3 regions of the Anaerocolumna sp. AGMB13020 genome follow, and region 2 is predicted to be linked to each of the others. Evidence: riboswitches for the same ligand, from Rfam matches in the RefSeq annotation. Region 2 holds a riboswitch; each other region holds the start of a gene.
The links. A riboswitch is a leader RNA that binds a small molecule or an ion and turns the genes downstream of it on or off. The one in region 2 is predicted to bind cyclic di-GMP.
Positions count from the first base shown of each region.

Region 1: another riboswitch for cyclic di-GMP. It lies ahead of R2R35_RS22675 (3-oxoacyl-[acyl-carrier-protein] synthase III C-terminal domain-containing protein); the one in region 2 lies ahead of R2R35_RS16165 (hypothetical protein).
Region 3: another riboswitch for cyclic di-GMP. It lies ahead of R2R35_RS09185 (bifunctional diguanylate cyclase/phosphodiesterase); the one in region 2 lies ahead of R2R35_RS16165 (hypothetical protein).

Region 1 is NZ_CP136910.1:5,390,662-5,393,943, forward strand. Features, by position in the region: gene R2R35_RS22665 (DUF6115 domain-containing protein) at 1-588, shown strand, start outside; gene R2R35_RS22670 (hypothetical protein) at 614-1,306, shown strand; cyclic di-GMP riboswitch class I at 1,518-1,600, shown strand; gene R2R35_RS22675 (3-oxoacyl-[acyl-carrier-protein] synthase III C-terminal domain-containing protein) at 1,781-2,743, shown strand; gene hydF ([FeFe] hydrogenase H-cluster maturation GTPase HydF) at 3,002-3,282, shown strand, end outside.
Region 2 is NZ_CP136910.1:3,904,937-3,908,218, reverse strand. Features, by position in the region: gene R2R35_RS16170 (3-oxoacyl-[acyl-carrier-protein] synthase III C-terminal domain-containing protein) at 1-709, opposite strand, end outside; gene R2R35_RS16165 (hypothetical protein) at 875-1,204, opposite strand; cyclic di-GMP riboswitch class I at 1,289-1,371, opposite strand; gene R2R35_RS16160 (NUDIX hydrolase) at 1,535-1,945, opposite strand; gene R2R35_RS16155 (phospho-sugar mutase) at 2,088-3,282, opposite strand, start outside.
Region 3 is NZ_CP136910.1:2,311,178-2,314,459, reverse strand. Features, by position in the region: gene R2R35_RS09185 (bifunctional diguanylate cyclase/phosphodiesterase) at 1-1,445, opposite strand, end outside; cyclic di-GMP riboswitch class I at 1,520-1,603, opposite strand; gene R2R35_RS09180 (hypothetical protein) at 1,765-1,911, opposite strand; gene R2R35_RS09175 (helix-turn-helix domain-containing protein) at 2,018-2,986, shown strand; gene R2R35_RS09170 (heparinase II/III family protein) at 3,075-3,282, shown strand, end outside.

The DNA.
Region 1 (3,282 bases), 1.5 Mb from region 2:
TTTATGGTGGATAAAACAGATAAGAAGAACCAGGATTTTGTACTGAATACAGTGCTTGATGAAAAAGCGATGGATATAAGCGAACTGAAACACCAAGTGGAGGAGATATGTCAGGAGACCACGGAAGGATATCTTTACAAAACAGAGAATCAGCTCAGTCAATTATCCAATGAAAAAATAATTGCCGTAAATGATTTTTCAGAACAGATTTTAGAAAAAATCAAGCTTAATCATGAAGAAGTTGTGTTTTTGTATAATATGCTTGGTGAAAAAGAAGAAGAATTGAAAACACTAATGAGAAATGCTGACAAGCAGAAAAAAGTCATGGAAGAAACCTCAGCTCGTTCTCTAACTGCAAAAGAATCGAATGCTCCCAAAAATAAAAAAAATGTTTCTCAAGTAAAAGTGGAGCAAAAACAAGCTTTCATTCCAGAAGAGTCAGAGGGAAGCAGTAATTCTAATCAGAAGATACTGGAGCTTTATTCACAGGGCTTTTCCATTGTGGATATTTCGAAAGCGCTGGAGCTAGGACAGGGTGAAGTCCGGTTGGTAGTTGATCTGTATAAAGAAAATGAAAAGCAGCAGTAAGAATTTTACAAGATAAGAGGAATGTATGAATCTAAAATATTATGTAAGAGGAATTGGTGTCGGCATACTTTTTTCAGCTGTTGTAATGTCTGTAGCATTTCATGGCTCATCCAGAAATAAACTTTCTGATGAGCAGATAATCGCAAGAGCAAAAGAACTGGGTATGGTTGAGAGCAATGCGGTAAATTCTTTCGATGATTTACTGACAACTCCGACCCCCACTGAAATACCGCAGGAAAATAGTACAGAAGAATCAGACGAAACGGAAGAAGTTCCAGTCACCGATAACAAAAAAAATGATGTAGATGAAGCACCGGAAAATTCTGATGGAAGTAAGACTGACGATAAAAATGGAACCGATGCTATAACGGGAGATAATAATAACACGACAGAGGAAACAAGTACGAAGAATACTACATCAAAGGATAATACTACGTCAGAGGAGAATACTACTTCTGAGGAGAACGAAACCTCAAAGAATGATTCTGATACGTTGGAAGAAAAGAAAGAGGATATTACAAAAGAGATTATTATTACAGAAGGTATGTCCTCTGAAAAGGTAACTCGTATATTGAAAGAAAATGGTGTTATTGAAGATGCAGGTGCTTTTAATCAGTATCTAATAATAAATAATTATTCCAGAAAGATAAGGGTTGGTACCTATCATATCAAACCTTATGCGACTTATAAAGATATAACTGATATGATAATCCATTAAGTGATAAGTTCTTGCTCATGACGCAATTCCAATGATATGCACATGAGTTTTTTTGTAAAAAATCATATTTTTAGTTTCAATGGAGACTATCTCAAACAAAATATGTCTAAGAATGACAAAATTAGCGAAAAAAGCTTGCTTATTAATCAAATTAGTATATAATAAGAGTAGGTAATTATTCCTATTATCGGTCAAAAATTAATATCATATTGTAAGATAAAGGCAAACCTGCCAAAAGGCAGAGACGCAAAGCCACGGGCCTAAGGCGAAAGCTATGGCAGCCGAGTTACCATGATTAGACTAGCCATGGCATTTTTTCGGCTAGCTTTTCTTTTTATATAACTTGATTGAGTTTTAATTTCAAATAATAAAATAAAGCTTATTTGTTTTTATATCTGAAAGCGGTTTAAAATTTATATTAATTTATATTGCCTTTACTGTTATTTTAAAATAAATATAAGATAGAGGAACACTATGGTACACATAAAAATTGCAGATATATCAGTTAGTCGAGGACAGGTAGTTTCCAGTCAAACGAAAAGTGTAATGCACACAGCAGAAAAAGAGTACAGAAGTATAAGCACGGCTCTGTCGGAGAACAAGTGTAAGAAACAGGGAAGCAAGCATAACTGGCACAATACCATTCTATTATCTCTGGACGCTATTCAGGATTTATTCCTTAAAACAGGTTTATCAGGAGCAGACATAGATATGATTGTACTTTCCAGTCAATTACCGGAGTATGTTTCACCTGCGACTTCTGCCAAAATTCATAATGTAATTGGCGGAAAGAAAGAATGCATCTGTTATGATGTGAATTCCAATGGTTGTGGTATGACCTTGGCTTTTGATCAGATTTCCAAATACATGACGATGAGTCCTCATATAAAACGTGCTCTTCTGATTGGCTGTGATTATATGAGTATCGATACCCATAATATGGGAGATGCTGCATGCGCCGTTCTGTTAGAAAAAACGGAAGAAGAAAGCGGTGTATGTGACACGCTAAGTATAGTAAGTCCAGATGATACAGATTCACCATTATTTCCACACTGTGGTTTTTCAAATATGTTTCTGATAAAAGATGGAAATGATATGGAGTTTTCCATCTACAAAAAGAAAATAATTAATGTTGAAGCGTTGGAAGAGTCTATATCAACAATACTTTTAAGAAATTCTCTCAGAATAGAAAAGATAAATATGTTTTGTTTCTCCCAAAACAGCAAAGAGGGGCTTGAAATCATAAGAGAACGGATGGTAATAGACAAATCTGCCAGCCCTTATATCGGTGATGTTTACGGAGATACAGGTACGAGCAGTCCATTTATTGCCCTATATGAAGCAATGGAAAAGCAGCTGATCAGAAGAGGGGATTATTTTATGATTTGTGCTTTTGGATGCAGTGCCCAGAATATAACTCTTCTTTGTAAATTTTAGTCTGGTATATAGAAGTAACCGCGTTAAAATGCGTCTATCCAATCCAGAGCATGGAAGGTTCTTGCGATACAGCTATAAATATAATAAAAACATAATGTGAATTATATTATAAACTATGCACCTTGTATACAGTTGGCTGCCAGCTTACTGCGATATGGAGAGTGCATTTTTTGTACTTACAATTTCTTGATTTGATCTGCAAATTGTGATACCATAAATTCGCATGATTATGTTAAAGAACACGAAGGAGATGGCAGTATGGGATTAAATGAAACACCCTCCGCAGACCGTTTGCATATAGGTTTTTTTGGGAAACGAAATGCCGGTAAATCAAGCTTGGTTAATAAAATTACAGGACAAGAGCTATCTGTGGTTTCAGAAGTAAAAGGAACAACAACAGATCCTGTTTATAAAGCAATGGAGTTACTGCCATTAGGTCCGGTGATGATTATAGACACTCCTGGAATTGATGACGAAGGAGCTTTAGGGGAATTAAGAGTAAGAAGAACAAAACAGGTACTGAATAAGACCGATATTGC
Region 2 (3,282 bases):
GAATGGATTCAATGGCAGATTCCGGTACATCCTCCGTAGGCGGTGTAAAATCAATGAGCATGTCTGCTTTATTTTCCACATGGAAGATATTTGAGAAGCCGCAGCCAGGAAATAAAGCCACATCCACTCCCTCTGATTTGACAGTACAAACAGAATCTACCAGACCACAGTCCTCCTCTGTCTTTTCAAGGATTACAGCGCAGGCTGCGTCTCCATAATGTCCGTACAGATTCTCTTCCTCTTCGTTTATCATCATATTAATATAATCACAGCCGACAAGAAGGGTTCTGTTTACATGGGGCGTCAGTGCCATATATTTTGCTGCCTGCTCTAAGGCCAGTGCCATGCCACAGCAATTGGAATTCACATCATAACAGATGCATTCCTTTTTACCGCCAATGGCTGCATGTATTTTTATTGAAGTAGGAGGGGCAGTGTACTCCGGCAGCTGGCTGGATAGAATTATCATATCAATATCAGCACCAGTCAGGCCTGTCTTTTCAAGTAATTCATGAGCTGCCTCCAGCGAAAGGGTTAAGGTGCTGCCGCTCTCATCTTCAAACATATACCTTTTATCCCTGCCGATTACATCTTTTAAGAAATGTTCTACTTCTTTTCCTCGTTTACGAAAATGCTCCAGATAAACTTCGTTTTCAACTACCTTCTTACCATGGCTGACTGCCAGCTCTCTAAGTCTAAATTTAACCATATTAATACCATACCTTTCTCCCCATATGCAAAGTTTGGGCCTCTGGCACAAAGCTGCGTGTGATATGTCCTATTCAGACTTCTTTAAAAAAATATAAGTTGAACTAAGTTCCTTCCGGGATTTTCATTTTCCCGGAAAAAACTACAGTTCAACTGCTTTGAAAGCTTATATAATTTCAAAATCCGCAATACCTGCCTCTTTTGCAAGTCTTCTAACCTGCATAGCAAGTATAGCACTGTCTTCCATTCGAAGTGTAACCTTTTTAAAACCTGTCTGCTTATAAAGGACAAAGAAGCCCTTTAATTTCTCTTGTTTATCCGGTGTAATAACACCCATGTTTCTTGCATCCAGCTCCAGATTCACCTGGGCAGGATTTATTTTACTTACTGCCTGCTGGTATGCAGCACCAAAAGCTGCAATATCTTCGTCTCCGAATTTACCATCCAATACGATTTTTAGGGAATTTCCTGATACTGTAACACTAAATTTCTCCATACAATTTCTCCTTTGCAGATTTTCATGAAAGTAGTCCCATGATGAATATACAAAAAAATCCATAGCAAGGCCATGGATTGTAATCATGGTAACCCGGCTGCCATAACAAAAGTCTTAGGCCCGTGGCTTTGCGTCTCCACCTTTCGAAGGATTTGCCTTTTTCATGCTGTTTTATCAGAATTTAATGACATAATAGGGTAAATAATTACCATATAACTCCATTATACCCAAATTAATACAAATATCAAGTATTTCCTTTCTTTTTCTTTTCTAATATATTCCTTTCTTTTTTCTCTGCTTTCTGCCTATTTGCGGAACCCCTTTCCCTTTCTATTTGTCTCCCCTTCCATAAAGCAGCACCTGTTCTAACATATGCCCTATATTCCCTTCTCCTGCAAAACGGGACAGGTCAAAATAATTCTCCGTAATTCCAAGCCATACAAGAGGATTCGCCTCTTCTCGTAACTCAACATCCCGCTTCAGGGTACCGGCATAAACTTCAACATAACAATTCTGGTTATAATAAGTAAAGTCCATCATATGGGAAAGTTCGATGTCATTGTCACTTATACCCGTTTCCTCCAGTAACTCTCGGTAGGCAGCTGTCATTCCTTCTTCTCCTGGTTCGATCTTGCCTCCAACCAGATTATATAATCCCTTATAAGGGTCTTTTTTCCTCTTGCAAAACAACAGTTCCTTACTGTCTGTGCTAAATACCATGATACAATTATATCCCTGCATTGTAATTCCTTTCCTATCTCTAACTATAGTCCAACAAAGAAACCTGGGAGCTTCTGAAATCAATCGTCATGATTCCAGCAATCTGTGCCCGGAAAAGAACTGAACTGCAGAATATTCATATCCTGCAGTCCAGTTCTTTCTATTATTTTATACTGTGTAATACACCCAGTACGGCTGTTTCGATCTCTTTTAATTTACTCTCTGACTTTTCAAGCGTATCTGATTTCGTATAGATATATAGTTTAATCTTTGGTTCTGTACCAGAGGGCCTTAAAGTATACCAGCAGCCATCCTCAAACTTAAACTGGACAGCATCTGTCTTCTCTGTTTCAATGGATGTCTTCTCACCTGTAAGTACATTGGTAGCTTCTGAGAGTTCATAGTCCGTTACCTGTACCAGCTTGGAGCTTCCAATAGAACCTGCATTCTTCTTACGGTATTCTACCATCATTCGCTTGATTCTTTCCTGTCCTTCAATACCTTCCAGGACAATAGAAATGGTATTTTCACGGTAATAACCATATTCTTTATACAATTCGTTTAATACATCGATTAAAGTTTTTCCCTGGCGTTTATAGTAACCTGCCATCTCTGCAAGAATCAGGGTTGCTGCCACACCGTCTTTGTCTCTTAGGTAGCTGCCGATGTTATAACCGATACTTTCTTCATATCCAAATACGTAAGTATATTCCTTCGTACTATCCCAGTCATTTGCCAGTGCGCAGATATTCTTAAAGCCAGTAAGTACGTTAAACATCTTCACGCCATATGCCTCTGCTATGGCACTTCCCATTTCTCCGGTTACAATGGATTTAACCATTGCTGCATTGGCAGGAAGCGTTCCTTTCTCCTTCCTGGAGGTCAAAATATAGTTGATGATAAGGACCCCTACCTGGTTTCCGTTTAAGGCTTCGATTGCTCCCTTGTGAACCACTTCAACTGCAAGCCTGTCACAGTCAGGATCCGTAGCGATTAATACGTCCGCCCCAACAGAAAGAGCCAGTTTCTCGCTTAAGGCAAAGGCTGCATGATCTTCCGGATTGGGATAATCTATGGTCGGGAAGGTACCATCGGGCAGTTCCTGTTCTTTTACTACATGAACGTTAGTGTACCCCATTCTGTCCAGGACTGTACGGACAGGAATGTTACCGGCACCGTTTAAGGGAGTATAGACGATACCAATATTCTTATCCACCTCTTCTTTTCTTAGGGAGATGGACATGGTCTTCTCGTAAAAGCTCTCATCCACTTCTTTATTAATAATATTTAACAAGCCCGCTTTTATAGCTTCTTCTTTTGCAGGAAGTTGTGTTTCTTCAAACAAATCCATCTTACCG
Region 3 (3,282 bases), 1.6 Mb from region 2:
AGAAAATTCAAAGTTGAATATCCGGTACCGAAATCATCCAGAGAAAGTCGGAATCCTTTCTCTTTTAGCGTATACAGTTTACTTTGCAAATCCGTTTTGTAGTTAAAGAATGCTGATTCTGTTATTTCAAGCTCTATGTAGGTAGGAGGTACCTGATATTTCTCAGATATATACATGAGCTTGTCTACAAAGTCGGAATTGCTGAAATGGATACGGGATACATTAATCGATATTGGTATAACAGGATATTCTTCTTTCACCCATTTTGCAATCGTTTGAAAAGCTTTTTCCCAAATAAAATAGTCCAGTGAGATTATAAATCCGTTCTTCTCAAAAAGCTGTATAAACCTTTCCGGAGGAATGATACCTTTTTCCGGGTGATTCCAACGTGCTAAAGCTTCAGCTCCCACTACCTCCGTGGTAGGGATGGACATTTTAGGCTGCAGATACATTTCAAAATGATTGTTAGATAATGCGGAAATCATTTCATTCTCAATATCACTGTCTTCAAGAGTCCGTTTTCGTAAAGAATCCTCATAAAAAGCAAGAGTCTTCATAACATCATTTTTGATCGTCTTTTTCGTGAGAGTAGCACGTTCGCACAATACATTCATGGAAAGGTCTTTGCTCTCAACAAGACAGACACCGATAGAAAAGGAGATTTCCATTTTTAGAGGATACTCTTTCATCTGTTTTTTTAGAAATAAAGCAAAATCATAAATTTCGGATTCATTTCTATACTCTGTAAATACTGCGAAATTATCCGAATACAGCCGGCAATAAGCATAACAGCTGGATGTATTGGAGGATAGGACAGTGCCGATATATTTTAATACTCCGTCTCCCTCTTTGTTACCATATAAGTCATTAATAACGCTAAAACGTTTAATATCAAATACAATAACGGCAAATTTTTTGTCAGGGTTAGTTCTTCTTATACGTCTGGTTTTATATTCAAACCGACTAAAAGTAGGAATATTGACACCCATTAAAAGATCGTTTCCGTTTACTGTATAGGCAACCATTTCTTTACTGACTTCCTGGGCAGTGCCAAGGACTCTTGTTAACCGGCCATCTGCGTTAAAGTAGCATTTACGCTTACAACGCACCCACATCAGTTCATTGTTCTCAGTTCTTCTGCGGAATGTAATAGAGGTGGAAGCCTGGTCGGGGTTTGCTGTTCTTATAAATTCTTTGAATCTCAATAAATCACTGGGATGTATGTACTTTAATCCCAGAAGATGCTTAAAGGAATTCTTCTGGTTGTATAAGGATATCCCTGTTAACTCCATAAAATTTTCAGATACATAGAATGTATCTTCCTCGAAATTGATGTCAAAAATGACTAAGTTCGTCTGCTCAGCGATTACATCATACCGTTCACACATTTCTTCAAAATTGGTATCTGCAGATAACATGTTGATATTGCTGCCTCTTTTGTTCATTAAAATCCCTCGCTTTTCAAATCACATAGTAGATCAGCCTCTTTGTACATTTTTGATTTTATTTCGTAGGAAATAATTGCAACTGGCTGCCATACCTGTCAGGTTTAGGCCCTATAGCTTTGCGTCACTGCCTTTAGACAGTTATGCCTTTCTTTCGGGAAATAAATGGTGATATTAAGTTTATTATTCTTTCAGTAGGTTCTAATTATCTATGTATTTACTGTAATAATACATTCTGATTTATAAAAGTATATTTTTAGAGTAAGTGTCAAAAGGTTTGATAACTTTGTAAAATTATGCTATAATTTGAACAGAAAAATTAATTAGTTTCAATCACATAAATATTTCCGGGTTCGGCTAAAGTTGTTATTACACCTGAACCTCTGGATGGTGTGACTAAACCAGATACTGATATTAGAACAAGTAAAACTGCAGCAAAGTAACGTAATTTTGAAAATAATTTCATAAATTTACCCCCAGATGAAAATAATTTATTCTTTGGGTAAATTATACCATTGTGTTTTGGGCATATAAATGGACACTTATGTCCATCAAAAAAGGCGGATTAATATATGAGCTATGAGCATTTTGGCATATTCCTGAGAGAATTAAGGGAAGCACGAAACCTGACTAGAGAACAACTGGCAAAAGGCATCTGTACACCGAAGCAGATATACCGTATTGAGAAGGGAGAGTTCGAACCTTCGCTTTATTTATTAAATCAGTTATCCATTAAGTTTAACATGGATCTTAATGAATACTTTAAAATGCATTTCTCAACAAATACAGTTATTGGATATGAAGGAATTCAGGCTATAAATAGTGCAATGGCTTTAGGAGACATTGAATTAATTAAAAGTCTAGTAGAAAAGTATGAGAAGCATAAAGATTTTGGAAAAGGTGCGAACCTACAACATATATTGTATGGCAAGGCAATCTACGCCACTTCTGAAAAGAATTATACGACCTCATTAAATTATTGTCTTAAAGCAATTATGGTTGAAGATCCATCTTTTACATTAGATTCCATAAAAAAATATACCTATTCAAATGTTGGGCTTTCGATTATCAACTGTATGAGTACTAATTATATGTCTCTAAAAAGAGAAGATATTGCCAATAAAATATTGTTAGACTTATTATATGTTTTGGAAACTAATATATTACCAGCACCATACCCTATGTATCAGGCATCCCAGTTTGCTAAGAAATTTTATCAGAGTATATTAAACAATCTTAGTTATATTTCATTAAATAATGGAGATTTTATAAATGCAGAAAAATTTATAGAAAAAGGAATAGATTATTCTATTCAAGAAAACTATATGCGGTTTCTACCAGGTCTAATGTTTATGAAATTTAAACTTTTATATAAGTTAGGGCAGTATGACAAAGCAAAAGAATTTTACGATCAGACAATCTGTCTTTATAAAATAACAAAACAGTTTAAAGTACTGGAAGATCTGGAAAGCACGATAGCAGAAAACTATCCAGAAATCTTCAAGGATCATAAGTCCAATACAGAAGAGGAAACGTTATAAAAATAATATTGACGTGAAGAAAACGGGTTCCCATAAAGCACGAGAAATTACATCGTTTGTGCAAAGAGAACTTGGGGGAGAGGCACAAATGGTTACAGAGTTGGAGCAATTCTTAGAAGCATACATAGACAAGCTTGAGCTGTCAGGGGAAGAGCTAAGAGAAAAAGAAATGCCCTGGATTTCAGAGGAGCTATATTCCTTATATGAAAGAACGGGCAATCGTCTGGAATTTGAAGCAGTATATTTTGAACGCAGAAAATATCTTGCAGTATTTGGTATGCTTGCTGTAATCAAAA